Regions from separate parts of the Mesorhizobium sp. M0802 genome, predicted to be linked through region 1. Evidence: riboswitches for the same ligand, from Rfam matches in the RefSeq annotation. Region 1 holds a riboswitch; the other holds the start of a gene.
The links. Region 1 has a riboswitch for S-adenosylmethionine ahead of NKI10_RS04120 (O-succinylhomoserine sulfhydrylase). Riboswitches for the same ligand answer to the same signal wherever they lie in the genome.
Positions count from the first base shown of each region.

Region 1 (15,514 bases):
CGGCGGCGAGACCATCATGCTGACCGGCACCGAAATGCAGCTCGGCCGCTCCGAGACCATTGCCGACACCGCCAAGGTGCTGTCGCGCTATGTCGACGCCATCATGATCCGCACCACGTCGCATGAGCGGCTGCTCGAGCTGACCGAGAATGCCACGATTCCGGTCATCAACGGGCTGACCGACGACACCCATCCCTGTCAGCTGATGGCCGACATCATGACCTTCGAGGAGCATCGCGGTCCGGTTGCCGGCAAGACCATCGCCTGGACCGGCGACGGCAACAACGTGCTGCATTCGCTGCTCGAGGCCTCGGCGCGGTTCCGCTTCAACCTCAATGTCGCCGTGCCGGAAGGCAGCGAGCCGGCGCAGAAGCACATCGACTGGTCGAAGTCCAATGGCGGCAAGCTGCACCTCACCCGCTCGCCCGAGGAAGCCGTCGACCAAGCCGACTGCATCGTCACCGACTGCTGGGTGTCGATGGGCCAGGAACACCGCGCCCGCGGCCACAATGTCTTCTCGCCCTATCAGGTCAATGCGGCGCTGATGGCCAGGGCCAAGCCCGACGCCCTGTTCATGCACTGCCTGCCGGCGCATCGTGGCGAGGAAGTGACCGACGAGGTCATCGACGGTCCGCATTCGGTGGTCTTCGACGAAGCCGAGAACCGGCTCCACGCCCAGAAGGCGGTTTTGGCCTGGTGTCTGGGCGCTTGATCTCCAGGCGCTTGATCTCCAAGCGCTTGATCCGGGGCGGCGCGATGCCTATTTGCGCCCCATCACGCAAATCAAGCGCGTTTGGACGCATGCACCCCTCCGGGCCGCATGGCCGCGCCCTGGAGCTTTGTCATGTTGGAAACGCATCAAGTGACTGAACATCACCCCAAACTCGGCGAGTTCGGCTATGCCGGCGACGATCATGTCGTGCCCTTCGAGGTAGGCCCGCTCGACGTGCGCGGCCGCACCGTGCAGCTCGGGCCGATGCTCGACGCCATCCTCAACCGTCATGACTATCCCGAGCCGGTCGCCCGCCTGCTGGCGGAAGCCTGTGTGCTGACGGTGCTGCTCGGCACTTCGCTCAAATTTGAAGGCAAGTTCATCCTGCAGACCCGCACCGACGGGCCTGTCGACATGCTGGTCGCGGATTTCTCCACGCCCTCGGCATTGCGCGCCTATGCGCGCTTCGATGCCGACCGGCTGGAGGCCCTGGTGGCCGCAGGCCAGACCTCGCAGCAGACGCTGCTGGGCAGCGGCGTTTTGGCGCTGACCATCGACCAGGGCGCGCACACGCAGCGCTATCAGGGCATCGTCCAACTCGACGGCGAGACGCTGGAAGACGCCGCGCGCACCTATTTCCGCCAGTCGGAGCAGATCCCGACCGATCTCCGGCTGTCGGTGGCCAAGCTACTGACGCCCGGCCCCGGCGGTGCGCGCGAGCAGTGGCGCGCCGGCGGTATCCTGGCGCAGTTCCTGCCGCAGTCACCCGAGCGCATGCGCGTGCCGGACATTTCGGGCGGCGACGGCGATCCGCGTGACGTGACGCAGGAGCCGGCCGACAATTCGTGGCGCGAGCTGGTGGCGCTGCTCGGCACCATCGAGCCGACCGAGCTGATCGACCCGACCATCGGCGCCGAGCGGCTGCTCTACAGGCTGTTCCACGAACATGGCGTGCGCGTCTTCGGCGGCGTGCCGGTCGCCGACCAATGTTCCTGCTCAAGGGACAAGATACGCGGCATCCTCGAGGGGTTTTCCGCGCAGGAGATCAAGGACAGCACCGAAGATGGCGGCATCCACGTCGCCTGCGAGTTCTGCTCGAAGCAGTACGACTTCGACCCGGCGGAGTTTGCAGCTCAGTAGCATCTCTTCCTTCTCCCCGTTCACGGGGAGAAGGTGCCCGAAGGGCGGATGAGGGGCAGCGCGAACTTTGGTGAATGGCCGCGCATAGCCTACGTCATGTGCGTGGAAGATAACCTCATGAGTCCGGCGGCGCCCCTCATTGCACTGCCGGGCATTTCTCCCCGTATAGAGATGGGGAGAAAACCCCTAATTCACCGTCCGCCGCGTCCCCGGCAGATCCAGCGAAAACGCGGGAATAGCGACGTCGAACGTCTCGCCCTTTTTGTTGCGCATGGTGTAGTGGCCGACCATGAAGCCGGAGGGCGTCGAGAGCGGGCAGCCTGACGTGTATTGATAGCTGTCGCCGGGATTGAGCTCAGGCTGGTCGCCGACCACGCCGGCGCCGCGCACTTCCTCGATCCGGCCGCTGCCGTCGGTGATGTGCCAGTAACGCGACATAAGCTGCACGAAATCGTCGGACTGGTTGTCGATCGTCACCTGGTAGCCCCAGACATAACGGTTCTCCGCCGGGTCCGAGCGGTCCTCCAGGTAGAACGGTCTGACCTGCACTTCGATGTTGCGCGTGACGGCGCGATACATGGGCTGCTCCGGTTGCGCGGCAAGGAACATTTGTCGCGCTATGCGGTTTGATACGCGCACAACGGCATGTCCTGCCAGCCTCAAAGCGGAGGTGCCGACAAACAATGTCATTTAAGTGACACATGACAGTGTTGGTGTGCGCAAACCTTGCCGGCGCCTCAAGGCCCATCTGTCGACTGACAAAGCAGCCGCGAGCGGCCTTTCCGGAGTGACCAGATCTCATGGAACCAGCTCTCACAGCCGCCTTCGCTTCCTCCGCTTTGCTTCTTTCCAATCTCGCCAGCATCCTGCTTGCTTCGTCGAAACTGCAAGCGCGTCGCCTTATCCCTCCGCCGTCCGACGAGCAGCCACCGGTCTCGATCGTCGTGCCGTCGCGCGGCGTGGAGCCGTTCACACAAGAGACGCTGCAGCGAGCCTTCTCGCTCGACTGGCCGCGCTACGAACTGATCTTCTGCGTCGCTCACGCCGACGATCCCGTCGTCAAACTGATAAACAGGGCGATCGTCCTGTTTCCCAACGTGCCGGCCCGGCTGCTGATCGGCGACGACCGCGTCAGCAGCAACCCGAAGCTCAACAACTGCGTCAAGGGCTGGGAAGCGGCGCGCAATCATTGGGTTATTCTGGCGGATTCCAACGTGCTGATGCCTAGGGATTATGTCCAGCACCTGATGGCGGCCTGGCGGACCAATACCGGGCTTATCTGCTCGACGCCGATCGGCTCGCGGCCGGAAGGCTTCTGGGCCGAGGTCGAATGCGCGTTCCTCAACACGCTGCAGGCGCGCTGGCAATATGCCGGCGAGGCGCTTGGCCTCGGCTTTGCCCAGGGCAAGAGCATGCTGTGGAACAAGCCGATGCTCGATACCAATGGCGGTATCCGCGCGCTGGCCGCCGAGATCGCCGAGGATGCTGCTGCAACCAAGCTGGTCAACGGACTGGGCCTGCGCGTCAATCTCGTTGCCTCGCCTTTCGAGCAACCACTGGGGCAGCGCCGACTTGCCGACATCTGGTCGCGTCAGGCGCGCTGGGCGCGGTTGCGCCGCGTCACTTTCCCGCTGTTTTTCGCACCCGAGATCCTGACCGGCGTCGCCGTGCCGTTGGCGTTGGCGCTGGTGGCGGCAGCAAGTGCCGGCATCAGCCTGCCGGCCACGGTGTTGGCCGTGCTGACGGCGGCCTACATTCCCGAATGCGCGCTGGCCGCGGCCAAGGGCTGGCATCTGTCGCTGCGCATGGTCCCGGCGATGATGGTCCGCGACATGATGCTTCCCGCCATCTGGGCGCGCGGCTGGCTGAGCGGCGCCGTCGATTGGCGCGGCAACACCATGATCATCGGCACCAAGGCAGCCGAGCTGGAAGAGGCTTCGTCGGGAGCGTGACGCCTCGCGGCCTACCCGGCTGCCTTCAGCGCCTGCGCAACGTCCTCCAGCAGATCGTCCGTATCCTCAAGACCGACCGAAAGCCTGAGCGTTCCCGGCCCGATGCCAAGCTCGGCGCGAGCTTCGTCGCTGAGGTTCTTGTGCGTGGTGGTCGCCGGATGGGTGATCAGGCTCTTGGCGTCGCCGAGATTGTTGGAGATCAGCACGATGTCGAGCGCGTTCTGCAAGGCGAAGGCCGCCTGCTTGCCGCCCTTCACGTCGAGGCAGATCAGCGTCGATCCGCCCGTCATCTGCTTCTTGACGATGTCGGCCTGCGGGTGGTCGGCGCGGCCGGGATAGATGACGCGGGCGATTTCCGGCCGTCCTGCCAGGAAATCCGCGATCTTGGCCGCGCTTTCAGTCTGCTGGCGCACCCGAACCGGCAGCGTCTCCAGGCCCTTGAGCAACGTCCAGGCGTTGAACGGCGACAGGCTCGGGCCGGTGTGGCGGAAATAGTCGTGCAAATTCTCGTCGATCCATTTCTTGTCCGACAGGATGATGCCGCCGAGACAGCGTCCCTGGCCGTCAATGTGCTTGGTCGCGGAGTAGACGACGATATGGGCGCCGAGCTGCAAGGGCTTCTGCTGCAAGGGCGTGGCAAAGACATTGTCGACGATCAGCCTGGCGCCGATCGAGGTGGCGAGCGCCGCCACCGCTGCGATGTCGACCACTTCCAGCGTCGGATTGGTCGGGCTTTCCAGGAAGAACAGTTTCGTGTTCGGCCGCACCGCCTTTTCCCAGTTGGCGATGTCGGTGCCGTCGACCAGCGTTGCCTCGATGCCGTATTTCGGCGCCAGCGTCTCCACCACCCAGCGGCAGGAGCCGAACAGCGCGCGCGCCGCAACGATATGGTCGCCGGCCTTGGCGCTGCACAGGAGCGCTGCCGTCACCGCCGCCATGCCGGACGCCGTGGCGCGCGCATCTTCGGCACCCTCCAGCGCGCACATGCGCTTTTCGAACATGTCGACGGTAGGGTTGGCATAGCGCGAATAGATGAAGCCCGGCTCCTCGCCCTTGAAACGGGCCTCGGCAGCCTGCGCCGTCTCGTAGACATAGCCTTGGGTGAGGTACATCGCTTCGGACGTCTCGCCGAACTGGGAACGCAGCGTTCCCCCGTGCACGAGTGCGGTCTGAGGTTTCCAGTTACGCTTCTTGGTGCTCATCGCTTTTGTTCCAGACACAAAAAAACCGGCCGCGAAAGTCGCAACCGGTCCATATGGCCTTGCGGCCCGACGGTCCTTTAGCGACTTGTTTAACGTGGCTGCAAGCCGACCGGCCAAATCACCACGGGATAACGACCCTTTAGACCTCACCTGCGCTTGCGTCAATTGCCGGCTTCATTAAGAGGTTTGTACCAGGCAGGTTCCGCAATAATATCCAGCGGTTTTGCGGCAAGAACCTGCCACAAAGAGACCGACCTTGGAGCGGAGCCAGCCTTTTGCGGCAGACAGGCATTCTTCCCGATCAGGACATTTCCGCGCTGTTTCAGTCCGGCGCGCTGGAGTCGCCGCACGCGCTCGATGTCGACCAGGTGCAGCCGGCGAGCCTCGATCTGAGGCTCGGCGACAAGGCTTTTCGCGTGCGCGCCTCCTTCCTGCCGGGTCCCGATCATCTGGTGGCCGACAAGCTTCACCGGCTGAAATTGCATGAGTTCAGTCTCGCCGAGGGCGCGGTGCTGGAAACCGGCTGCGTCTACATCGTGCCGCTGCTCGAAAGCCTGGCGCTGCCCGCAAACGTGTCCGCCTCGGCCAACCCGAAGAGCTCGACAGGCCGGCTCGACATCTTCACCCGGGTGATGACCGATCGCGGCCATGAGTTCGACAAGATCGCCGCCGGCTATCACGGGCCGCTTTATCTTGAAGTCAGTCCGCGCACCTTCCCGATCGTCGTGCGCGCCGGATCGCGACTGTCGCAGATCCGCTTTCGCACCGGCAACGCGCTGTTGTCGGAGGCAGAGCTGAACGAATTGCACCGCGCCGAGATGCTGGTGGCGACCGAGCCGCCCAACATTTCCGGCGGCGGCATTGCGCTGTCGATCGATCTTGACGGCGACCAGAACGGCTTGGTCGGCTATCGCGGCAAGCATCACACCGGCTTGGTCGATGTCGACAAGCGCGCCGCCCAGGATGCCGTCGATTTCTGGGAGCCGCTCTATAAGAGCGGCGCCGGCGAACTGGTGCTCGACCCGGACGAGTTCTACATCCTGGTCAGCCGCGAAGCCGTGCACGTGCCGCCGCTCTACGCCGCCGAGATGACGCCCTTCGATCCGCTGGTTGGCGAATTCCGTGTTCACTATGCCGGCTTCTTCGATCCGGGCTTCGGCCATTCGGCCTCAGGCGGCACCGGCAGCCGGGCGGTGCTCGAAGTGCGCAGCCACGAAGTGCCGTTCATCCTCGACCACGGCCAGATCGTCGGCCGGCTGGTCTACGAACACATGCTGAAGCGGCCGCAGGCGCTTTACGGCACCGATCTCGGCTCGAATTACCAGGCGCAAGGCCTCAAGCTCTCCAAGCATTTCCGCCCCGCCGGCTGAACCTTCGATCACCGTCAGGCAAAATACTTGCCTGCGCTGCCTCACCATGCTTGGCTGCCTTTCGGTGGCCGACAAGAGAACGGCGCGCAAGGGGAACCAAAATGCAGATTTCAAGATGGATCATATCGGCAGCGGGCGCTGCCATGCTGGTGATATCGGCCGGCTCGCTGGCTGAGGCGCAGGAGAAATTGAAGATCGGCACCGAGGGCGCTTATCCGCCCTTCAACACCATCACCGCGGACGGCAAGATCGAGGGCTTCGACATCGACATTGCCAATGCGCTGTGTGCGCAGATGAAGGTCGAGTGCGAGATCGTCACCCAGGACTGGGACGGCATCATCCCGGCGCTGCAGGCGAAAAAGTTCGACGCCATCATCGCCTCGATGAGCATCACCGAGGAGCGCAAGAAACAGGTCGCCTTCACCAACAAATACTACACGACGCCGCTGGCGCTGGTGGCGCCCAAGGACAGCGACCTCACTTCCACCGAACCGGCAGCCCTTGCCGGCAAGACGGTGGGCGCGCAGGCCTCGACCACCCAGGCCGACTATGCGCAGGACGCCTATGGCAAGGCCGGCGCCGAGGCGAAACTCTACCCCACCCAGGAAGAGGCGATCACCGACTTGCAGAACGGCCGTCTCGACGCCGTCATCTCCGACAAATTCGTGCTGATGGACTGGCTGAAGAAGGCGAGCGACGGCTGCTGCAAGCTTGTCGGTGACGTCAAGGGCACCGAGACGCAAGCCGGCATCGCTGTCCGCCTGGAGGACACGGCACTTCGCGACAAGCTCAACGCGGCGATAGACGCCATCGTCGCCGACGGCACTTACAAAAAGATCCAGGCCAAGTATTTCGATTTCGATATCTATTGAGTCCCGTCCGCCGGCGTCAGCCGCGAAAGAGATACGATTTCGCGGCGCCAAGGCAGGCATGAAAATGGCCGATAAACAGCAGTTCGCGTGCGGCCAAACGTTTCCTGCCCCAAAAGCCTTCGGTCAGTTTGACCTCGTCGAGCGAAGCGTTTGAGCCGCGCTTCAACGGGAACAACTGCTTGTCGAGGCAACCGAGGACATGGGCCTTGGCGGAGTCGATGCCGCAGACCTTGCCATTGTTGTTCAGCCTGTCGCTGCGAAGCGCTGATGTCATGTGATCCGTGTTGCGCATCAGAAAGCTCACCTGGGCTTTCGAATAGCCGGTTGCTAGAAGACGGCTCGTCATCGCCAAACGGGCTTCACGATAGGACTTCGGGCTGCACTGGCCGGCGCTAAAGGCCACCGACGGTTGGGTCAGGAACAGGGCCACGCCCGTGAACACAATGACAAGCCGCATTCCGTTCATTTCCGGCTCCCAAATTGTGATGCTGCCTCAAAGCGCCTTCACCGCCACCTTAACCGGCTGCTCAATCTCCAGCGGGTTGCGCAGCGGCAGGCCGAAATCCGCGGCCTCGATCTCGAAAACGTCGCCGGCCTGAGTCTTGATGCCGTCGGCAAAGGACAGCGTCGCCGTGCCGAACATGTGCACATGCACGTCGCCCGGCTGGCGGAAGGCCGAATATTTGAAGTGATGATGTTCGAGATTGGCGATTGTGTGCGACATGTTCGCTTCGCCCGACAGGAACGGCTTTTCCCACAGCAAATTGCTGTCGCGATAGATTCGCGATGAGCCCCTGACGTCGGCCGGCAGGTCGCCGATCAGGATTTCCGGCCCGAACGAGGCGTTGCGCAGTTTGGAATGTGCCAGGAACAGATAGTTCACCCGCTCGGTAACATGATCGGAAAACTCGTTCGACAGCGTGAAGCCGACGCGGAACGGCGCGCCGTCGTCGCCGATGACATAGATGCCGGCGATTTCCGGCTCCTCGCCGGCGTCCTGCGCAAAGGCCGGCGACATCAGTGCGGCGCCCGGCGCCACCGCCATGGTGCCGTTGCCCTTGTAGAACCATTCCGGCTGCACGCCGGTCTGGCCCTTGGCCGGCTTGCCGCCTTCGAGCCCCATGCGGAACATCTTCATGGAATCGGTAAGCTGCTCCTCGCCGCCATCGCTGAGCTTCTTGTGCATGGAATCGCGCGTCGCCGCCGAGCCGAGATGGGTCAGGCCGGTGCCGGTCAGATGCAGATGCGCAGGATCGGGATGGTTGATCGGCGACACCAGCCGGCCCTTCTTGTAGACGGCGTCGAGGTCTATCGCTTCACCGAACCCCTTGCGCTCGATCAGCGCGGCGAGGCCCGTTCCGGTGCGCGCGGCTTCCATGGCCAGCGAATAGACGCTGCGGGCGCCGTTGATGATCCTGGTCTTGCCGCCGCCATTGCGGGCGACGACGCGGATGGTCTCGGCGTCGTCGAGGATCTGGGAGATTAGCATGATGAAATCCTCTCTCATGTGCCTTGGCCGGGTTGCCCCTTGGCAAACCTTGACCTGCGCGGCTCGGACCTCGCCGCGCCACGGGTTGAACTCTTCGTCCGGATTGCGCTCGCGAGCTCCATCCCTCGGGGGACTTCTTATGCCGACAACTTGCCGGCTGCGCCGCGACCGTATGCCTCCTGCTTGCCTCGCTGAAGCTTGTCAGGCCTTGTTCTTGTTGTAGACGTCGAAGATCACGGCGCCGAGCAGCACCAGGCCTTTGACCACCTGCTGCCAGTCGACATTGACGCCCATGATCGACATGCCGTTGTTCATCACGCCCATGATGAAGCCGCCGACGACCGCCCCGATAACCTGGCCGACGCCGCCCATCGCCGAGGCGCCGCCGATGAACACTGCGGCGATGACATCGAGCTCCGAGCCGAGACCCGCCGCCGGCACCGCCTGGCCGAGACGAGCCGCGATGATCAGGCCGCCAAGCGCCGACAGCACGCCCATATTGATGAACACCATCAGCGTCAGCCGCTCGGTGTTGATGCCCGACAGCTGCGCCGCCTTGGGATTGCCGCCCATGGCGTAGATGCGCCTCCCGATGGTCATGCGCTTGGTGACGAAGACGAACAGCGTGATCAGCACGCCCATGACCAGCAGCACCACGGGCAGGCCGCGGTAGCTGGCAAACTCATAGACCAGGAACAGCGCCAGCGCGCTGGCGACCAGCGTCTTGACGACGAACAGGGTGAAGGGCTCGGCCTCATAACCATGGCGTTCTCGTTTGCGCCGGGTGCGGACCCCGAAATAGGCATAGGCGAGCACGGCGATCAGCCCCAGCACGACCGTCGTCATGTGCAGGGTCACGCCGCTGCCCATGATGGTCTTGCCGGCTGCGTTCACGACCGGCGGGACGAGCGTCAGTGGGCCGATCACATCCGGGATGAAGCCGGAGCTGAGCATCTTGAAGTCGTCGGGAAGCGGACCCACCGACGAGCCGCCGCCAAGCAACGCCTGGCAAATGCCGCGGAAGATCAGCATGCCGGCCAGCGTGACAATGAAGCTCGGTATCCGGTGATAGGCGATCCAATACCCTTGCGCGGCGCCGATCAGGCCACCCGCGACCAGGCAGACGATCGAAACCACCAGCGGATTGCTCAGCGGTCCGAGCTGCCAGATAACCATCATGTTTGCCGCCAGCGCGCCGATGAAACCGGCGACCGATCCGACGCTGAGGTCGATATAGCCCGATACGATCACCAGCAGCATGCCGAGCGCCATCACGATGATGAAGGAGTTCTGCTGCACCAGATTGCTGAGATTGACCGGCTTGAACAACGTCCCCGACGTGGTGAACTGGAAGAACAGCATGATGACGATCAGGGCTATGATCAGTCCGTATTCGCGTAAATTCGTCGCCAGCGCCGAGACGGCGATGCGCGGGCGCTGTTCGTCGGCGACGTTGCCCTGCGGGGCGGGGGCGCTTTCGGTGCTCATGCTGCTTTTCCTTCTCCCCGGACGATGGCGCGCATTATCTTTTCCTGGCTTGCTTCCGCCGCCGGCATTTCGCCCACCATGCGCCCTTCGTTCATGACGTAGATGCGGTCGGTAATCCCCAGCAATTCCGGCATTTCCGACGAGATGACCACGATCGCCTTACCCTCCGAGGCAAGGCGCGCGATGATCGTGTAGATTTCATATTTGGCGCCGACATCGATGCCGCGTGTCGGCTCGTCGAGGATCAGCACGTCAGGGTCGGCAAACAACCATTTCGACAGCACCACCTTCTGCTGGTTGCCGCCGGAAAGATTGCCGGTCATCTGATAGACGCTTGACGCACGGATATTGGTCTTCTTGCGATAGTCGTTGGCGACCGCAAGCTCGCGCATGTCGTCGATCACGCTGTGGCGCGACACGCCGTCGAGATTGGCCAGCGTAATGTTATGCTTGATATGGTCGATAAGGTTGAGGCCGTAGGTTTTGCGGTCCTCGGTGACATAGGCGATGCCGTGTTGGACCGCCTTGCTTACCGAGGAGACATCGACCGGCTTGCCCTTGAGCAGCACTTCGCCGGTGATGCGGCGGCCATAGGAGCGGCCGAACAGGCTCATGGCGAATTCGGTGCGGCCGGCGCCCATCAGCCCGGCGATGCCGACCACCTCGCCCTTGCGCACATTGATGTCGATGCCCTTGATCACCTGTCGCTCGGCATGGAGCGGGTGATAGACCGACCAGTTCTTCACCTCGAACACGACTTCGCCGATCTTGGGCTCGCGCGGCGGATAGCGGTCGTCTAGCGAACGGCCGACCATCGAGGTGATGATGCGGTCTTCGGAGATATCCTTCTTGGCCAGCGTCTCGATGGTGCGCCCGTCACGGATGACGGTTACCTTGTCGGCGACCCGGTTGATCTCGTTGAGCTTGTGCGAGATCAGGATCGAGGTCATGCCTTGCCGCTTGAATTCGAGCAGAAGATCGAGCAGCGCCTGGCTGTCTTTCTCGCTGAGCGACGCGGTCGGCTCGTCGAGGATCAAAAGCTTGACGTCCTTGCTCAGCGCCTTGGCGATCTCGACCAGCTGCTGCTTGCCGACGCCGATATTGGTGATCAGTGTCTTGGGGTCCTCCTTGAGGCCCACCTTCTTCAACAGGGCAGCGGTGCGCGCCTCGTTGGCATCCCAGTCGATGACGCCGTATCGGGCGTTTTCGTTGCCGAGGAAGATATTTTCGGTGATCGACAGCATCGGCACCAGCGCTAGCTCCTGGTGGATGATGACGATGCCCTTGTGTTCGCTGTCATGGATACCTTTGAACTGGCATTCCTGACCCTGAAAAATGATCTGGCCGTCATATGTGCCGGCGGGATAGACGCCCGACAGGACCTTCATCAGCGTCGACTTGCCGGCGCCGTTCTCGCCAACCACGGCGTGGATCTCGCCTTCTTCGACGCTGAGGTTGACGTTCGACAGCGCCTTCACGCCGGGGAACGTCTTGGTGATGTCGCGCATCTCCAAAATCGTCGTCATCAGGGCAAGCTCCTCCTGTTGCATGTCGCTCCAAAGTGCTTGCGGTTTGAGACAACGACATGCACGCAAACTAAGTCCGGTAGAAACAATACCGGGGTCGCTTGTGAACGGACAGGGGTCCTGCGTCGCGCAGGACCCCTGTCTTTATAAACGGATTACTTCAGTTCGTCGGCCTTGATGTAGCCGGAGTCGACGACCAGTGCCTGGTAGTTCGACTTGTCGACCTCATGCGGCGTCAAAAGGATCGAGGGGACGACCTTGACGTCGTTATTGTAGGTCTTTTCATCGAGGCCGTCCGGCTTGCCGCCCGAGAGCACCTTGTCGACGAGTTCGACGGTGGCCTTGGCCAGTTCGCGGGTGTCCTTGAACACGGTCGAGTATTGCTCGCCCGTGATGATCAGCTTGACCGAAGCGGTCTCGGCGTCCTGGCCGGTCACGATCGGCCACGGCTGGGCGTCGGTGCCGTAACCGACGGCGCGCAGCGAAGCGGTGATGCCGCGCGACAGGCCGTCATAGGGCGAAAGAACGCCATCGACGCGGCTGCCGTCCGAGTAGTTGGCCGACAGCAGGTTGTCCATGCGCGCCTGGGCGGTGGCGGCGAGCCAGCGCAGCGTGCCGACCTTGTCCATGCCGGTCTGGCCGGACTTGATCTTGATCGAGCCGTCATCGATCAGCGGCTGCAGCACCGAGATTGCGCCGTTGTAGAAGAAGAAGGCGTTGTTGTCGTCCGGCGAGCCGCCGAACAGTTCGACGTTCCACGGCTTGGTGTTCGGGAAGCGCTCCTTGAGGCCCTTGACCAGCGAGTTCGCCTGGATCACGCCGACGCCGAAATTGTCGAAGGTGGTGTAGTAATCGACATTGGCGGTCTTCTTGATCAGGCGGTCATAGGCGACGACGACGACGCCGGCGTCAGCGGCCTTCTGCAGCGCGTCCGACAGGGTCGTGCCGTCGATCGAAGCGATGATCAGCGCCTTCGGGCCCTTGGTGATTTCGTTTTCCAGCTGGCTGAGCTGGTTGGGGATGTCGTCCTGCGCGTACTGCAGGTCGACCGTGTAGCCGAGAGCTTCGAGCTGGGACTTGACGGCATCGCCGTCATTGATCCAGCGCTGCGAGGTCTTGGTCGGCATCAGCACGCCGACAAGACCCTTGTCGGCTGCGTGCGCCGAGTAGGTCATGGCAGCGATGCCAAGGGCCGCGACGGCGGCCAGTGTCTTGATGATTTTCACGTAAAACTCTCCCTGGTTGATGGACGCGACACCTCGGGGCTTCGCGGGCCGCGCAGTCGGGCGGATGCACCAAAGCGCCGCCGCCGTCATAATCGATCTCCGGTATCCTCCCAATCGGCCCTCAGTCTTGATTTAAATCGATACGATTTTGCTCGTCATCGACCGTCAAGTCTTGAGGACGCGCGAAAGTGTGACCCTTTGCCATAACTGTCAAATGCGATCTTCGGTGGTTGCTATACCAAAACCGGTATATGACTAAACCGGGCTGGAACAGTGGCGGAAGCGGGAAAAGGCATGGCGGCTTTACGAGGTCCTCAGGGAATTTCAAGCGGTTACGATGAATTGCCGGGCGATGGCGAGACACTTCTGCGCAGTGGCTTGAGCCTGCGTCACATGCGCATGATCGCAGCGCTGGACGATCACGGTCGGGTGAGCGCGGCCGCCCAGGTGATGAACATCTCGCAGCCGGCGGCCTCGCGCATGATTTCCGAGATGGAAGCGGTGCTTGAGGTCAAGCTGTGCGAAAGGCTGCCGCGCGGCATCACGCTCACCCCTTACGGCAAGGCGCTGGCGCGGCGCGCGCGCTCGATCCTGCTCGAAATGCGCGAGGCCGACCGCGAAATATCGGAGCTCAAGGCCGGCAAGGGCGGCTCGGTGTTCCTTGGCGCGGTGACGGCGCCGGCGATCGAACTGGCGGTCCCGGCGATCCGCGAGATACGCCGCCTTTATCCGCGCATCGAGATTACCATGCAGGTCGAGACGTCGAATGTGCTGGCGCGCGAACTGATCGCCACGCGCCATGATTTCATCATCGCCCGTGTCCCCGAAGACCTCAATCCGCGCCTGTTCGAATCGCGCGTCATCGGCGTCGAGAAGGCCTGCCTGATCGTGCGCCGAGGCCACCCGCTGAGCAACGGCCATCCTCTAAACAATGGGAAGGCGGTGAGGCTGGAGGACACCGCCGCCTTTGACTGGGTGTTCCAGTCGGGCGGGTCGCCGCTGCGCCAGGCGATGGAGAGCAATTTCCTGAACCGCAACATCGCCCTGCCGGACCGCATCCTCAACACCTCGTCGCTGCTGCTCACACTGGTCATGGTGGCGCAGTCCGACGCCATCGCCCCGGTGTCGATCCAGGTGGCAAAATTCATCCAGAACCCCGACGGTCTCGCCGGCGCCATCGATGTCGTCCAGACCGAGTTCGACATCGAGGTCCGCCCCTACAGCCTGATCACGGTGAAGAACCGCGTGCTGTCGCCGGCAGCCAAGATGCTGCACGATTTTATCTTGCGGGAAGTGGGATAGGAACTGGAGCGGGTAGAGGGAATCGAACCCTCGCGTTCAGCTTGGGAAGCTGACAAGCTACCATTACATCATACCCGCGTCGGCCTCTCGATATCATGATGGGCGTGCTTCGGGCAATCGCCCTTGGACAGCTGTTCGGAAACGGCTGTTGGAAACCCGACCGATTGCGCCGTCCGCCCGCCTTGATGCGGGCGCAGCAAGTGCGTATTCGTGGGTTTGTACCCCGAATCCGGGCACACCAATCTGGAGGCAGGCCCCTTGTCCACAGTGACGCGCTTTCTCGGTGACTCGCCCGTCAGGGTGATCGTCAAGCTGCTGGTCGTTTCGTTCCTGGTCGGCCTGGTCATGAATGCGTTCGGCTGGACGCCGATGGACGTCTTCTACCGCATCCAGGGTTTCTTCATCGATCTTTGGAACCTCGGCTTCAACGCGGTCTATCGCTTCTTGGGCTATATCCTGCTCGGCGCCGCGATCGTCGTGCCGGTGTTCATCCTGCTCAGGGTCGCGAACTACCGCAAGTGAAGCGGAGCATGATCCCGAAAAGTGGCAACCGGTTTTCGGAAAAGATCATGCTCAAACCAAAGGCCACTTAGGCAAAGTCCGACGCCACCTCGAACAGGATGGCGTGGCGCGCGGCGAGCGCTGCGACATCGGTCGAATAGCCGCCGCCGATGACACCGCAGACCGGGATGCCCAGCGCGCGGAAATGACCGATCACCATGGCGTCGCGGGCACGTACGCCGTCATCGCTGAGCGACAGCCGGCCGAGCCGGTCCTCGGCATGCACGTCGACACCGGCATTGTAGAAGACGATGTCCCAGTGCGCCTTGGCCGAGAGCTCCGGCAGGAGGACACCCAGCCGTTCGAGATAGGCGCCATCGCCGGTGCCGTCCGGCAGGGCAACGTCGAGATCGGAGGCAATCTTGCGCACCGGATAATTGCGCTCGCCATGCATGGAAAAGGTGAACGCGCGTGGCTCTCCTTTCAGGATGTCCGCGGTGCCGTCGCCCTGATGCACATCGAGATCGACGATCAGGATGTTTTTCACCGCGTCTTCGGCTAGCAGCACCAGCGAAGCGACGGCAACATCGTTGAAGGTGCAGAAGCCCGCGCCTTGCGCGCGCCGCGCATGGTGGCTGCCGCCGGCGCTGTTGCAGGCAATGCCATTGATAAGCGCCAGTCGCGCCGCCAGCACCGTGCCGCCGGCGGCGAGTTGCGCCCTGAGCGAAACGCGC
Region 1 is NZ_JAMYOY010000002.1:168,631-184,144, reverse strand. Features, by position in the region: gene argF (ornithine carbamoyltransferase) at 1-712, shown strand, start outside; gene NKI10_RS04135 (Hsp33 family molecular chaperone) at 821-1,852, shown strand; gene apaG (Co2+/Mg2+ efflux facilitator ApaG/CorD) at 2,039-2,431, opposite strand; gene NKI10_RS04125 (ceramide glucosyltransferase) at 2,653-3,804, shown strand; gene NKI10_RS04120 (O-succinylhomoserine sulfhydrylase) at 3,816-5,006, opposite strand; SAM riboswitch at 5,064-5,141, opposite strand; gene NKI10_RS04115 (2'-deoxycytidine 5'-triphosphate deaminase) at 5,282-6,376, shown strand; gene NKI10_RS04110 (ABC transporter substrate-binding protein) at 6,478-7,248, shown strand; gene NKI10_RS04105 (hypothetical protein) at 7,265-7,714, opposite strand; gene araD1 (AraD1 family protein) at 7,742-8,737, opposite strand; gene mmsB (multiple monosaccharide ABC transporter permease) at 8,939-10,225, opposite strand; gene mmsA (multiple monosaccharide ABC transporter ATP-binding protein) at 10,222-11,754, opposite strand; gene chvE (multiple monosaccharide ABC transporter substrate-binding protein) at 11,907-12,977, opposite strand; gene NKI10_RS04080 (LysR family transcriptional regulator) at 13,272-14,279, shown strand; tRNA gene NKI10_RS04075 (tRNA-Gly) at 14,284-14,357, opposite strand; gene NKI10_RS04070 (DUF6460 domain-containing protein) at 14,538-14,801, shown strand; gene NKI10_RS04065 (histone deacetylase family protein) at 14,869-15,514, opposite strand, start outside.

Region 2 (15,514 bases), on a different contig from region 1:
AGCAAGGCTTTGCCGGTCTGGCGCTGCTCGGCAACGAACCGTCAATGCCGCTCAAGGTGGTGAAGGGCAAGGTCTCGCTCGGCTTCATTCCGCTGGGCAAGATCAAGCCGCTCGATTAGAGCAATTCCAGGAAAAGTGTGAGCGGTTTTCCGTCCGGAATTGCGTTAAAACAAAGAGATAGAGCATGATCGCAAAAAGCGGGAACGGCTATTGGGGAGAGATCATGCTCGAGCAAGCCGACGCATGAACCGACCGGTGAAACTGCTGAGCGTTGGCGCGCTGACGCTGGATACCATCCTGCGCGTCGAAACCCTGCCCACGCATCAGGGCAAGTTCATCGCCTCGGACGGCATCCAGATCGCCTCGGGCATGGCGACAAGTGCTGCCTGCGCCGCCCGCCGTCTCGGCGCCGAGGTGTTCCTGTGGGCAAGTGCAGGTGGCGATGCCGTCGGCGACCAATTGCTGGCCGGCATCGAGGCCGAGGGCGTCGATTGCGGCTTTGTCCGCCGCGTCGAAGGCGCCCGCTCGGCGCTGGCCGCGATCCTGGTCGACGCTCATGGCGAGCGCATCATCGTGCCCTTCTACGACCCAAAGGCGCAGGCCGACCCCGAGGCGGTGCCTGTCGCCGATCTTTCCGGCTTCGATGCCGTGCTGGTCGATGTGCGCTGGCCGGGCGCCGCCGCTCTTGCCTTGACCGCCGCGCGCGACGCCGGTTGCCCGGCAATCCTCGACGCCGACACGGCGCCGGTTGAGGTGCTGGAGCGCCTGCTGCCGCTGGCATCGCACATCGTCGCTTCGGAGACGGCGGCACGCATCGTCTGCGGCCATGCGCTGGACCCCGAAACCGCCTGTGCCGACCTCGCCAGCCGCACCGATGCCTTCGTGGCGGTGACCGGCGGCGCCGCGGGAAGCTGGTGGCATGACCGGTCCGCCGGATGCGTGCGCCACATCGCGGCGCCGAAGATCAAGGCGGTTGACACGCTTGCCGCCGGCGACGTCTTCCACGGCGCCTTTGCTGTCGCGTTGGCGGAAACCATGCCGATCGAGCAGGCGTTGCGCTTTGCCAGCGCGGCGGCCGCGCTCAAATGCCAGCGCTTCGGCGGCCGGCTGGGGGCGCCAAACAGGGACGAGGCAATGGCCATGGTCGCGGCGACCTGGCCCGTCTGAAACAGATTTAACTTTTCACCGCCTGCCGGCCGAAATCCGGCACGTCGATATCCTGGCCGGCCTCGATGATCGAACGGCGAACGGCCCGGGTGCGGGTGAACAGGTCGAACAGCTTGTCGCCGTCGCCCCAGCGGATCGCCCGCTGCAGCGAGGCGAGGTCCTCCGAAAAGCGCGCCAGCATTTCCAGGATGGCATCCTTGTTGTGCAGGCACACGTCGCGCCACATGGTCGGGTCGGAGGCGGCCAGACGGGTGAAGTCGCGGAAACCGGAAGCCGAATATTTGATCACTTCCGACTTGGTCACCGATTCCAGATCGTCGGCCGTGCCGACGATGTTGTAGGCAATGATGTGCGGAAGATGCGAAACGATGGCCAGCGTCATGTCATGATGCTGCGGGTCCATCGAGTCGATGTTGGAGCCGCAGCGCCGCCAGAATTCCGACAGCTTTTCCAGCGCGGCCGGATCGGTTCCCGGCAGCGGCGTGAAGATGCACCAGCGGTTTTCGAACAGGTCGGCGAAACCCGCATCCGGGCCCGATTTCTCCGTACCTGCCAGCGGGTGCCCCGGAATAAAGTGCACGCCGTCCGGTACATAGGGCTGCATTTGCGCAATGACGGAGGCCTTGGTCGAACCGACATCGGTGAGGATGGCGCCCTTTTTCAGCCCCGGCGCGATCTCTTGCGCCACCTCGCCCGACGATCCCACAGGCACCGAGACGATGATCAGGTCGGCGTCGCGGACCGCTTCCCTGGCGCCGGTGGTGTAGCTCTCGCCAAGACCGAGCTCCTTCGCCCGCGCCAGCGTGGCCGGGCTGCGCGTCGCGATGGCGACATGGCGGGCCAGGCCCTCGCGGCGGATAACGCGGGCCAGCGACGAGCCGATCAGGCCGATGCCGACCAGCGCGATCTTTTCAAACATCGGTGATGTCATTGTTTCAGCTTTTCAGGAACGTCGTGAGGGCGTCGATAACGCCGCGATTGGCTTCTTCGGTGCCGACGCTCATGCGCAGCGCATTGGGAAAGCCATAGCCGGTAACGCGCCGCAATATATAGCCGCGCTGGGTGAGGTAGTCGTCCGCCGCCTCAGCCGAATGCTTCTTGTCGTCGGGAAAGTGGATGAGGACGAAATTGCCGACGCTGGGCGTCACCCTGAGCCCAAGCTTCGTCAGCTCTTCATTCAGCCAGGTAAGCCAGGTCTCGTTGTGCAACGAACTGCGCTCGACATGGGCGCGGTCGCGGATGGCGGCAATGCCGGCCTCGATCGCTGTTGCGTTAACGTTGAAAGGGCCGCGGATACGGTTGATGGCATCGACGATGTGCAGTGGGCCATACATCCAGCCGATGCGCGCGCCGCCAAGGCCGAGCTTGGAGAAGGTGCGGGTCATGACCACATTCTGTGCGCTGCCCGCCAGCTCGATGCCGGCCTCGTAGTCATTGCGCCTGACATATTCGGCATAGGCCGCGTCGAGCACCAGAAGCACGTTGCCCGGGAGCGTGGAATGCAGGCGGCGGACCTCCTGGAACGGCAGATAGGTGCCGGTCGGATTGTTGGGATTGGCGAGGAAGATGATTTTGGTCCGCGGCGTCACCGCGGCCAGGATCGCGTCGACGTCGGCGCGCTCCTCGGTTTCCTTCACAGCAACCGGCTTGGCCCCCGCCGACTGAATGTAGATCTTGTAGACCATGAAGGCATGTTCGGTAAAAATCGCCTCATCGCCTGGCGCCAGATAGGTCTGCGCCAGCAGGCCCAAAATCTCGTCGGAACCGTTGGAGCAGATGATGTTTGCCGGGTTGAGGCCATGCACCTCGGCGATCGCCTCGCGCAGCCGGCGGGCGGTGCCGTCGGGATAGACATCGAGCTTGCCAGCCACTTCGCGCGCGGCCTCGATCGCCTTCGGCGACGGGCCGAGCGGGTTCTCGTTCGACGACAATTTATGGACCTTGGCAACGCCGGCCGGTGCCGTGCTCTTGCCCGGCACATAGGCGTCGATGTCCATAATGCCCGCGCGGGGCGTCGGCCGTGCCTTGTCCGCTGTCTTGTCCATGTCGCAAATCCATCGAGAATGCCTCCGTCCGGAGGCCGCAGCGGAAATACAAGCCGTAGCCGCGAATGTCGAGAGGCGGGCAATAGCTGGCCGTTGACGCCGGGCCGCACGAGTTCTAGAAGAACGCAACAGTTCCGTGGTGATTTGGCCGGTCGGCTTGCAGCCACGTTAAACAACTCGCTAAAGGGCCGTTTGCGTGACGTAACCGGCTTTGCGATCGCATTGCCGGTTTTTTATTGCCTGACGGCGGGCAAGGAGAGTCACATGGCCGCGCTCCGCGCTACAAAAACCAACAACGAGGCCGACAACCCGTCGAGCCCTGTGTTGCGTTTTGGCCCTGACAAGCCGCTGAAGCTCGACGCCGGCACGCTTTTGTCGCCGTTCCAGATCGCCTACCAGACATATGGCGCCCTCAACGATGCCCGCACCAACGCCATCCTGGTCTGCCACGCGCTGACCGGCGACCAGCATGTCGCCAGCACCAATCCGGTGACCGGCAAGCCCGGCTGGTGGGAAGTGCTGATCGGTCCCGGCAAGATCATCGACACCAACCGCTTCTTCGTCATCTGCTCCAACGTCATCGGCGGGTGCCTCGGCTCCACCGGTCCGGCCTCGACCAATCCCGCCACCGGCAAGCCCTACGGCCTCGACCTGCCAATCATCACCATCCGCGACATGGTGCGGGCGCAATTGATGCTGGTCGACCATTTCGGCATCGAAAAGCTGTTTTGCGTGCTCGGCGGCTCGATGGGCGGCATGCAGGTGCTGGAATGGGCATCGTGCTATTCCGAGCGCGTCTTCTCGGCCCTGCCGATCGCCACAGGCGCACGCCATTCCTCGCAGAACATCGCCTTCCACGAGGTCGGCCGGCAGGCCGTCATGGCCGATCCGGACTGGCATGGCGGCAAATATTTCGAGCACGGCAAGCGCCCGGAAAAGGGGCTCGCCGTGGCGCGCATGGCCGCCCACATCACCTATCTGTCGGAAGCCGCCCTGCATCGGAAATTCGGCCGCAATCTGCAGGACCGCGAAGCGCTGACCTTCGGTTTCGACGCCGACTTCCAGATCGAAAGCTATCTGCGCCACCAGGGCATGACATTCGTCGACCGCTTCGACGCCAACTCCTACCTCTACATGACCCGTTCGATGGATTATTTCGACCTCGCCGCCGATCATGGCGGCCGGTTGGCCGACGCGTTTGCCGGCACCAAGACCCGCTTCTGCCTGGTGTCCTTCACCTCGGACTGGCTGTTCCCGACCGAGGAGAGCCGCTCGATCGTGCATGCGCTCAACGCCGCCGGCGCATCGGTCTCCTTCGTCGAGATCGACACCGACCGCGGCCATGATGCCTTCCTGCTCGACGAACCCGAACTGTTTGCCGCCATCAAGGGCTTCATCGGCTCGGCCGCGCGGGCGAGAGGGCTCCGCGCATGACCCCGAAAAGTTGCAGACTTTTCGGACAGGGATCATGCGCCAGGCAAGGGGCGAAGCCATGAGCGTCAATGGCAGCCAGCGCGTCGACCTCGAAGTCGTGGCCAACCTGATACCGCCGCAGTCGCGGGTGCTCGATGTCGGCTCCGGCGACGGCCTGCTGCTCGAACTCCTGCAGGAGACCAAGCAGGTCGACGGCCGCGGGCTGGAGCTGTCACAACGCGGCGTCAATGAATGCGTGGCGCGCGGTCTCTCGGTCATCCAGGGCGATGCCGATACCGACCTCGAATTCTATCCGGACAAGGGTTTTGACTTCGTCGTCCTGTCTCAGACGCTGCAGGCGACCCGCAACCCGAAGCTGGTGCTCGACGAGCTGCTGCGAATCGGCAACCGCGCCATCGTCTCCTTCCCCAATTTCGGCCACTGGCGGGTGCGGCTGTCGCTGTTCGTCAATGGCCGGATGCCGGTGACCGCGGACCTGCCCTATTCCTGGTACGACACGCCCAACATCCATTTCTGCACCATCCGCGACTTCGTCAATCTGGTCGAGGAACTCGGCGCTTCGGTCGAGAAAGCCACCGCGCTCGACGGCAACGGCCAGAAGATCGGCCTGTCGATGCCATGGTGGTTCTGGAATTTCTTCGGCCAGCAAGCGGTGTTCTTGCTGAAGCGGTAGTTTGCCCCTATTCCAGCACGTCCGTCGCCTTGTGCGGGTGCTGAACGCCATCGGCGATGATCACATCGGCGTGGGAGTTGTCGGTGCGCAAGGCCAGAATCTCGCGATACGCTGATGAATCGTACCAGCCCCACGCATGCGCCCTGTCCGGAAACTCGATGACGATCAGATGCCCGGGCCATTCGTTTTCGACCACGTCCATGTCGCCGCCGTGGACAAGGAAGCGGCCGCCGAACGGCTCCAATGTGGCGTCGATCCTCTGCAGATACTCGACAATCTGCGGGCCCATTGTGACTTGACGCATATGGGCGACGGCGTAGGCGGCCATGGCTGAACTCCCTGTGAGATCGAAGCCCGACGACCGGCTTCGTTGGCGCAATCTGCAGACATGATGGCCATCGGTCGATTACGTCTGGGGTAATCGGCCGGCTTACCGGCGTCCTGGCTCAACAGTTTGTGATGACATTGCCGCTGGTTTTTTGTAGCGTCGAATCGAATGCCATCCCGGGGTGAGGCTTGGACGGCGACCACCAAAACCTCCGGCCTCCAGGCATTTCGGGGCACAATCGAAGCAACATGTCCAAGGCAACCGACCTCGCTCCGCTGATCTCGGTGATCACACCGACGCACAATCGCCGCAGCAAGGTGGTGCGCGCCGTGGAGAGCGTGCTGGCGCAGAATTTTCCCCGGTTCGAACACATTGTCGTCGATGACGGCTCGACCGACGGTACGGCAGCCGCACTTGCCGAAATCCGCGATCCACGGCTGATCTATGTTGGCTCGAAATGGCGCGGCGCCAATGCCGCCCGCAATGCCGGCATCGAGCGGGCGCAGGCGCCGGTGGTGACATTCCTCGATTCCGACGACGTCTATTTGCCGGATCGCCTGGCGCGGACGCTGGAGCAGTTCGACAACAATCCCTCGCTCGAAGTGCTGATCAGTTCCTTCGTGTCGCTGAAGGGCAATCGCCGCACCAACTGCGTCAACCGCGAGGCGCTGCTGAGCCGCGACTCGCTGGAGCGGGCCCTTGTCGCGCAGACCATCTTCATTGCCGGGTCGGCAATCACCGCCCGGCGCGAGTCGCTGCTGGCCATCGGCGGCTACGACAGTGACGTCACGCGCATGCAGGATCGCGAATTGTTGCTGCGCTTTGCCCGTCGCAGCGGCGCGCAGCTGTCCGAAGTGATCGACTGGAAAAAGTACAACTCGGAGAATTCGATCTCCGGTCGCCGGGACGGCTATGTCGAAGCCTATGCGAGCTTGATCGACAAGCACCCCTATATCGCCGACCGCTACCCCTACATTCCGCCTTACATGATCGCCCGGCAGCTCATCGCCGATGCACTCAAGGGCAGGGTTTCGCAGGCGTTCTCCGGCTATATGGCCAACCGGTCGTCGAAGGCGCTTGGCTATTCGCTGCCGCAGCTGTTGCGTGGCTATGTCGGCGGCCGGCGCTGGCGCCGCGATCTCTATGCCGAATTTCGCGACAAATACGGTGCACGGCCGGCCTGAAGTTTGCCGACAAGCCGCGCAGCGGCTTTCCCCTCCGAACTGCCTCAAACCTCATTTGTCGAGTTCCGGCAGATATGGGTCGGAATATAGCCGCCGGTCGCGTTCGCCCTGCAGGCAGTCCATGGGTGCCGCGGCATCGATCGGGACCACGGTCGCATCGGCGATGCCGCTCACCTCCAGGATCAACTTGCGGCGTATGGCGGTGGCGAATTCCGAGGCCGCATAGATCGGCAACACGAAGGAGCCGGGCCCACCGGTGACGCAGTCGTCATAATACTGGTCGAGATGGCTGAAGGTCGGCGACGGGCTGATCAGGATCGGCAGGCCGTTGATGACGATGCCCTTGGCCACCGCCGCATCGCGTGTCGTGGCGACGGGCAGCCCGGTGTTGTTGGGACCGTCGCCGGAAATGTCGATGACGCTGCGTGGCGCATCGAACCCCGTGCCCTCGAACAGCCCGGCGCCGAAGGCAAGCGCACCGGAAATCGAGGTGCCGCGAAAGCTGCGGAACGGCCGCGCTTCTATTCTGTCGGCGAAGGCGTTGGCGCTCTCTGCGCTGTCGATCACCTGCCAGGCGATGACGCCATCCTCGCGCACGACGCCCGCCCATTCGAAATAGGCAAGCGCGATGCGCCCGGTGGTTCCCGAGCGCACGGCCTTGATGAAATCGGGATGCCTGAGCGCCTCGACATAGCCAGCGCGCTGCAGTGCGAACTCCCTCTCGTCCATCGACTGCGAGATATCGACGGCCAGCACCAGTTCGACATCCACGGCAACGGCCGGGGCAGCCACGGGCGTGGTGCAGGCAAGGCAGGCAAGCAGGCTGAGCGCATCGAGCATGGCCGCACCACGGATGTTTCGACCCGTGAATCTTCGCCGCGATCGCGGCGAAATAAAGCCCCTTCTACTTCTTTCGCCGCACGGCCGCTTTCGGCGGCGGGTCGATGGCGCCGGTCCTGACTCGGGCGGGTTTCAGTGGCGCAGCACCCGTATCCTTCACGATGTTCAATGCGCGTGGAAAGAAATGACCATTGTGCAGTCCGCGCCCGATGTTGAGGATCGCGGTTTCAGGCAGGCGTTTCTCCAGCATGGACAGTACCCTTCGCAGCGAAGGACCATCGAACGCGTCCATCGCTTCGTCGATGATCACCCATTTCGGCTCCCGCAAGGCGAGCCTGGCGAAGGCCAGCGAGCGTTGTTCGTCATCGTTGAGTTCACGCTCCCACCGTGCGGAACGGTCGAGCGAGGATGACAGCCGCTCGAGCCCGACCTCGGCCAGCACCGCCCCAAAATCAGCATCGCCAGCCGGCGCCGAGCCATTCGGATGCAGCACTTCGCGTAACGTGCCGGCAGGAAAATACGGAACACGCGGCACGAAAATCGGCGTTTCTCCGGCCGGCAAGCCGATCCGCCCGCTGCCCCAGGGCCAAAGGCCGGCAATGGCGCGGAAGAACAATGTCTTGCCGGCGCCTGGGTCGCCGGTGATCATGACGCGCTCACCGGGATGGATCTCGACATGGCTGTCTGAAAGTTTGGTGCAGCCCTCCGGCGAGGCCACTTGGAGCTTCTCGAAGGTCAGGCTGCCATTGGCGTTGTCGCCGAATTCGATGCGCTTTTCCTTGTCGTGCAGCACATCGGTTTCATCGAGCGCAATGCGGAAGTCGGCAACGCGCATCAGCGTGGCGCGCCAGTCTGCGATGCCGCCGATATTGTTGATGAACCAGCGCAGCGACGAGTGCACCTGGTTGAAGGCGCCGACCGCCATCATCAACCCGCCAAAGCTGATGTCGCCTGAAAAATAGACCGGCGATGCCACTAGGATCGGCGCCACCACGGTGATCCAGCCATAGGTATCGGTCACCCAGGAAAGGTTGATCTGCGCTTTGTAGATGTTTCGCATCGCGCCCAGCACCGTGCCAAGGTCGATTTCGAGCCGTCTCTTGGCATCGGCTTCGCCGTGATAGAGCGCGATGGCGTCGACATTCTCGTTGACGCGCACCATCGAGGAGCGCAGTTCGGCCTCGCGGGTGTAGCGGTCGCTGTTGAGGCGGATCAGCGGCCGCCCGACCAGCCAGCTCAGCCAGGAGGCGATGCCGGCATAGAGGAACGCGGCCCAGACCATGTAGCCCGGTATCGCCAGCGACCAGCCGTTGATGTGGAAGACGAAGCCCGACGAGAGTTGCCAAAGCACGCCGACGAACGACACCAGCAGGATGAAGGATTGCAGCAGGCCGACGCCGAGGTCCGTCGACAGATCGGACAGATGCGCAGCATCCTGCTGCATGCGCTGGTCGGGATTGACGCCGATGGCGCCGGCATTGGCGAGCCGGAAGGCCCGCGCCGGCCGCATCCATTGGTCGATCAGGTCGAGCGTCAGCGCCTCGCGCAGCTTCAGCCGGATCATCTGGTTGAGCCAGGTCTGAGCGATGTTGAGCAGCAGCAGCGTGCCGGCAATCACGGCAAAGATCATCAGCTGATGCAGGAAGGCCGCCATGTCGCGACGCGCCAGCGCATCGTAGAAAGGCTGGTTCCAGCGGTTGAGCAGAACCTGGCCGATCGACGTCGCGACGATGACCGCCATAATGCCGACCGACGTCCAGACCAGCCACTTGCGCACCGGTGAGCCTATCAGCGCCCGTTTTATCGTCGCCACCTGATCGCGCAGGCTGCTGGCTTCGACGGTTACCGGCTGAGCGGTGGCGGACTTGTCCGGTTGATCAGCCATGCACGAGGTCCTTGCGTTCAGAAGCGTTGCTGAAACCAGATGGAGAGACTTGAAGGCATCCGCCGCTCAAACGGACCGCGAATGCATCTGCGACAGATAGGTGGGAAAAACCCACGCAACACCAGTTTTCATGATGATCACGAAGGTGTCACCTGACGCGTCGTCGATGTCACCCCTTCCGCCCGGCGGCCAAGCCGCGTCGCACCGTGCGGTGACAGTACCGGCACGAAGACACGGCGCGAGGCGCGCTGCGCGACCGGCACGCCCTGATAGAGCCGCTTCTGCGCCTCGACCACGATGACGCCGGAAAAGATCGGCCAGAACCGCCGGCCAGCGCGCTCCAGCACATTGTGGAACCGCATCATGAAGCGCCGCGGCGATGGCGGGAAGAACAGCGCGTCGGACCAGGAAGCCGGTGTGAAATTCGCCTCGCGCAGCAATTCTGTCAGCTGGCCGCGCGAGAACGGCCGGCCATTGCCGAACGGCGTGTGCTCGAACCGCGCCCAGACACCGCGCCGGTTGGGCACGACGATGACGACGCGCCCTGCCGGCGACAGCACCCGCCAGATCTCGTTCAGCGTCTCGCGCGGGTTTTCGACATGTTCGAGCGAATGCACGAGCAGCATGCGGTCGATGCAGGAATCGACCAGCGGCAATTCCTCGTCGAAGACCAGCGCCGTAGCCGTCGGCCCGTTCGCCGGCCAGACGACGGCGCCTTGCGTAGCAGGCATGAAGGCAAACACCCGCTCGGCATCGGTGCCGAACCGCTCCAGCCACGGCAAGGTATAGCCGAGCCCGACCAGCCGCTCATTGGGCACTGTTGCCCATATTGAGGACAGCGCCATGGTGATCGAGCGTTCAGCCAGGCGGCCGAGCGTGGTCGAATAGAAGGAGCGGAGATCGACGATATCGGAATGCATGCGCGGGACGGTAGCTGCGATGCCGCCCAAGTTCAACAAAGCCGGCACGTTCTGCAAAGCTAGATGACATCAGCGGCCAAGCGCCCTATGTCTGCGCCAACAGATGGAGAGATGCCAATGCCCGTCGAAATCGAACAGTTCATGTGCCGCAGCGACAATTTCGGCGTGCTGGTGCATGACCCGAAAAGGGGCGAGACCGCCATTATCGACGCACCCGAAGAAGCGCCGATCATTGCCGCTATCGAGCGTACCGGCTGGAAGCCGACGATGATCCTGACCACCCACCACCATGTCGACCATGTCGAGGCCAATCTGGCGCTGAAGGAGCGCTTCAAGCTGCGCATCGTCGGACCGGAGGCGGAAAAGGAAAAGATCCCCGGCATCGACGAGACCGTCGGGCAAGGCTCGGTCGTCCATCTCGGCGGTGAGCGGATCGATGTCATCGCCACGCCCGGCCACACTGCGGGCCATGTCTCCTATCATTTTCCGGCCTCGAAAGTGGCGTTCACCGCCGACACTTTGTTCGCGCTCGGCTGCGGCCGGCTGTTCGAATGCAAGCCGCCGGTGATGTATGAGTCGCTGAAGAAGCTCGCCGCACTCCCGGCCGACACGGTCATCTATTGCGGCCATGAGTATACGCTTTCGAACGCCCGCTTTGCGTTGACCGTCGACCCGACCAATTCGGCGCTGAAAGAACGCGCCGCCAAGATCGAGACCCTGCGCGCCGACAACAAGGCGACGCTGCCGACCACGATCGGCGAGGAATTGTCGACCAATCCGTTCCTGCGCTGGCACGACCCGGCGATCCGCAAGCATCTCGGTATGGAGGCGGCCTCCGACGCCGAAGTGTTCGCGGAAATCCGCAAGCGCAAGGACAATTTCTGAGCATCATTCCGGGATCAGCCATGACCAGCGCCGCTGAAATCATCGCCACGCTCGGCCTCAAGCCGCATCCGGAAGGCGGCTGGTATGCCGAGACCTTTCGCGACGGCGCCGGGCGCGGCCATTCGACGGCGATCTATTTCCTCCTTGAACAGGACCAGATTTCGGCCTGGCACCGGGTCAAGGACGCGGCCGAGGTCTGGCACTTCCATGCCGGAGCGCCGCTGGCGCTGTCGATGTGCGAGGAAGGTAGTCCAATGCTTAACCAGGTGATCGAGCAGGTGCTCGGCATTGAGCTTGCGGCGGGCGAGCGGCCGCAGATCGTCGTGCCGGCCGGCTGGTGGCAATCGGCGCGCAGCCTCGGCGAATGGACGTTGGTCGGCTGCACCGTGGCGCCGGGCTTCGACTTCGCCGCGTTTGAAATGGCCGAGCCGGGCTGGCAGCCTTAGGCCAGAAGAAAACCAAGAGTTATGCAGAGCTGGGCGGCATAGTAGAGCACCCAGACCGCATAACGGATGCCGGCGCGATAGGGTGCTATTGCCGGAACCAGGAATTTCTCCGCGGCAAGCAGCCCGTCCGATGCCATGAACATAACAGCGCCGCCGATGACCCACGGATTGGCGAGCGTCAACGCCGAGATGCCCATCGCCAGAATGGCCGCGATATAGATGGCGATCGGCACCCGCAGGCCGGGACTGACACGGCGCCAGAGCGCCGCCAGCATGACGACTGCGAAGGCCGCCATGGCAAGCGCGATGGCGCCGCGCCATGTCTCGGTGCTGAGCACATCCAGCCCGCCGCCGCCGAGCAGGAAGAGCGGCACATAGAGGACATGCGCCGCAAGGAAGCTGGCCAGCCCGCCGAGGAAGGCCTTTTCGCCGTCACGCGACAGGAAGGCATCGCCGACGGCGCTGAGCGCCAGCGCAGAGACGAGCAACAGCGGCCCACCTTGCATGAAGGCCAGCGCCGCAAGCATGGCCACGGCCAGCGTCTTTGCCGCCGAGCGGGCCAGCGTCGGCCGCATGTCCAGGGTGAAGGCGTAGATCACCGCCGCCACCAGCGAAAAAATCAATGTTGCATTTGCGTTGGCGTCGATGCCGCCGGCAAACGGCATCGTCATGCGCTTGCCCCGCCAGTTGCCGCCTTGCGCAGGAACAACGATTTCGCCGCCAGCGCCGCGCCGCCGGTGATCAGTACGCAGGCCGCCAGGATACGCAGCGACGGCTCGGCAACGCCCGCCGCGATCAGCACCAATGTCGACAGCAGTGGCGCCGCATAGCTTGCCGCGCCGAGCACCTGGATGTTGCCTCGTTTGACGCCGATATCCCAGGCGTAGAAGGCGGCACCCACCGGCATCAACCCCAAACCAACCACCGCCAGCCACTGGCCGGGGCCATCGGGCAGCACCGTCTTTTCCAGCAGAAGATGGCAGATGAGGGACAGGGCTGCCGTGGCGGCGCAGAACCAGGTGACGATTGAGGTCGGCACCGCCGGAAAGCGCCGCGACAGCAGCGAATAGGACGACCACAGCAGCGCACAGACGGCCGCCATCGCATAGCCGAAGGTGTAGCGAGCATCGAAGGCGAGGCCGCCACCCTTGGTGACGATCAGCACGGTCCCGGCGAGCCCGAGCAGCGCGCCGACGACATGGTTCCAGGCCAGCTTCTCGCCCGGCATCAGCGCTGATCCCAGCACGATCAGCAGCGGCCACAGATAGACGATCAGGCTTGCCTCCACCGCCGGCGCGTTGCGCAGCGCGGTGAAATAGAAGAAATGGTAGCCGAACAGTCCGGCAATGCCGATCACCCAGACCTGGCGTGGGATCTTCAGGCTTTTATCGGTCGCCGGCATGAACAGCCGGGCAACCAGCCCGACCGCGGTGCCGATGGTGAAGGTGATGGCCGAGAGCAAGAATGGCGGCACGGCGCCCGACGCATCGGTGAGCAACGCCAGCAGCGCCCACATGGCGACCGCCGAGAAACCGATCAGTGTTGCGCGCCCCATGCCCGTCTCCGGCGACTCGCCCCATTTCTATTCGGGTGGGCGCGTCTATTCAGTAGCTTCGAACCGCCCCGCGCTGACAGTCAAGGTGCCGATCTGCGTCCCGACCGTGGCGTGGATCGGCGCATATATGCCGGTTTGGCCGAGCGGTGCAAACGTCACCATCATCTGGCTCTTCTTCTTCAGGTAATTCAGCGCCTTGCGGCCCTTGCGGTAGCCTGCCACCGGCTCGAAGCTCATCTTGCAGGTAACGGTGTCGCCCTTGTAGCCCTTGACCGAGATCGATCCTTTCGAGGCGTAGGTCAGCGTCAGGTCGGCGCGCATCTCGCCGTCATAGAATTTCACCTTGCGCCCGCAGACCTGGTCGAGGCTGTCGGCATGGATAACGGTAGCCGCCATGGGATCGAGCACAGATGCCAGATCGTTGCTGCCCAGCGGTATCCAGTTTTTGGGATTGCGCTTTTTCGGTTCGGGAATGACCTGGGTGGCGGTCACCGCGCCATTGGCAAAGCGGATATCGACCATGGAAGCCTTCTTACCGGACTTATAATCGGCGCGAAATACCTGCGGCTGCATCTGCTTGCCCAGAATCTTGCCCTTTGACGAGATCGTGCCGCTCGTGTCGTCGAACAAGGTGGCGAGACCCGCGCTGGAGACGGTGCCGTCTATGGAATAGCTATCGCCTTCGTAGTGGCTGGAAAATGTCGCCTTGGCCACGGAAAGGCCGAGGAACGACACCGTGTATTCGCCCTTGAAGGACTGTGCGGTGGCTGCGGGCGCGGCGGCAAGGGTTGATGTTGGCAAGGCGGCGACAAGTATGGCGACAACGGCATGTGACGGGCGAAGCATGGCGGGCTCGGTCCTTGATTTTTTTAACCGGAGGCGGGCGACTCCGGCTTGAGATGTCCCTGTCCGACCGCTTATAGGCTGAATTCCGGCCTTTATGTGAAACGCTCGTCACAGTCGTGGGCAAGCCGGAGCTTGACGCATTGGCGAAATGCAACTATGGAACGCCAACTTTTCCATAAGGCCGCCTGACTGAAACCGCGCGCCACCCGGCGCGGGCGAACAAGGTTTGGCAGGCTAGACAGAACTGAAGGTTAGAACCATGTCCCGCACCTGCGAACTCACTGCCAAGGCAGTCCAGACCGGCAACAATGTGAGCCACGCCAACAACAAGACCAAGCGCCGCTTCCTGCCGAACCTCGTCAATGTGACGCTGATTTCGGAAGCGCTGAACCAGAATGTGCGCCTGCGCATTTCGGCCAACGCGCTGCGTTCGGTCGAGCATCGCGGCGGCCTCGACGCCTTCCTGGCCAAGGCCGACGCCAAGGAATTGTCGCAGCGCGCGCGGCTGCTGAAGAAGCAGATCGCCAAGAAGCTGGCCGACCAGCCCGCCGCTTAACGATATCAAGGCGGGGGACGACCGCCCTGAGCATCGGAGCAATCCGATGCTCAAAACTTCTAAGGCAGCAGCATCGGAGCAATCCGATGCTCAAAACTTGCAAGGCAGCGCGATCCGGATTTCGGCTAGCGCCTGGCTGGTTCCATTACCCAGGATAAAAAAATGACTTCCTTCTCGCGATATCTGCCCTTTGTGGCCGCCATGGCGCTTGTCGTCGTGGTATCGAACATCCTCGTGCAGTTCCCGATGCAGGGTCAGGCCGGCGGTCTGTCGCTGGCCGACATCCTGACCTGGGGCGCCTTCACCTATCCCTTCTCCTTCCTGGTCACCGACCTTGCCAACCGCCGCTACGGCCCGACGGTGGCGCGCCGCATCGTCTTTGTCGGCTTCATGACCGCGGTGGTCTGCTCGATTCTCGTCCCGCCCTTCCTGTTTCGCCACGGCCTGATCGAGTTCGAGACATCAGCCGACCGGCTGGTGCGCATCGCCGCAGCTTCCGGCGCGGCCTTCCTTTGCGCGCAATTGCTCGACGTCACCGTGTTCAACCGGTTGCGCCGGCAGAGCTGGTGGCGCGCGCCGATCGTCGGCACGCTGGTCGGCTCGGTGTTCGACACCCTGGTGTTCTTCAGCATCGCCTTTTCGGCCGCCTTCGCTTTTGCCGGCCCGAACGACAGTTTTGCGCTGGAGACGGCGCCGCTGATGGGCGTGCTGCCGGTCGAGACCATGCGCTGGGTCTCCTGGGCGCTGGGC
Region 2 is NZ_JAMYOY010000012.1:76,307-91,820, reverse strand. Features, by position in the region: gene NKI10_RS18025 (DUF2125 domain-containing protein) at 1-119, shown strand, start outside; gene NKI10_RS18020 (sugar kinase) at 244-1,167, shown strand; gene NKI10_RS18015 (prephenate/arogenate dehydrogenase family protein) at 1,175-2,098, opposite strand; gene hisC (histidinol-phosphate transaminase) at 2,103-3,212, opposite strand; SAM riboswitch at 3,339-3,416, shown strand; gene metX (homoserine O-acetyltransferase MetX) at 3,477-4,646, shown strand; gene metW (methionine biosynthesis protein MetW) at 4,705-5,319, shown strand; gene NKI10_RS17995 (DUF1330 domain-containing protein) at 5,327-5,647, opposite strand; gene NKI10_RS17990 (glycosyltransferase family 2 protein) at 5,896-6,831, shown strand; gene NKI10_RS17985 (DUF1194 domain-containing protein) at 6,883-7,671, opposite strand; gene NKI10_RS17980 (ABC transporter ATP-binding protein/permease) at 7,736-9,556, opposite strand; gene NKI10_RS17975 (class I SAM-dependent methyltransferase) at 9,694-10,476, opposite strand; gene gloB (hydroxyacylglutathione hydrolase) at 10,594-11,361, shown strand; gene NKI10_RS17965 (cupin domain-containing protein) at 11,382-11,807, shown strand; gene NKI10_RS17960 (lysoplasmalogenase family protein) at 11,804-12,478, opposite strand; gene yddG (aromatic amino acid exporter YddG) at 12,475-13,362, opposite strand; gene NKI10_RS17950 (DUF3108 domain-containing protein) at 13,408-14,208, opposite strand; gene rpmB (50S ribosomal protein L28) at 14,468-14,764, shown strand; gene NKI10_RS17940 (queuosine precursor transporter) at 14,927-15,514, shown strand, end outside.
Region 2: another riboswitch for S-adenosylmethionine. It lies ahead of metX (homoserine O-acetyltransferase MetX); the one in region 1 lies ahead of NKI10_RS04120 (O-succinylhomoserine sulfhydrylase).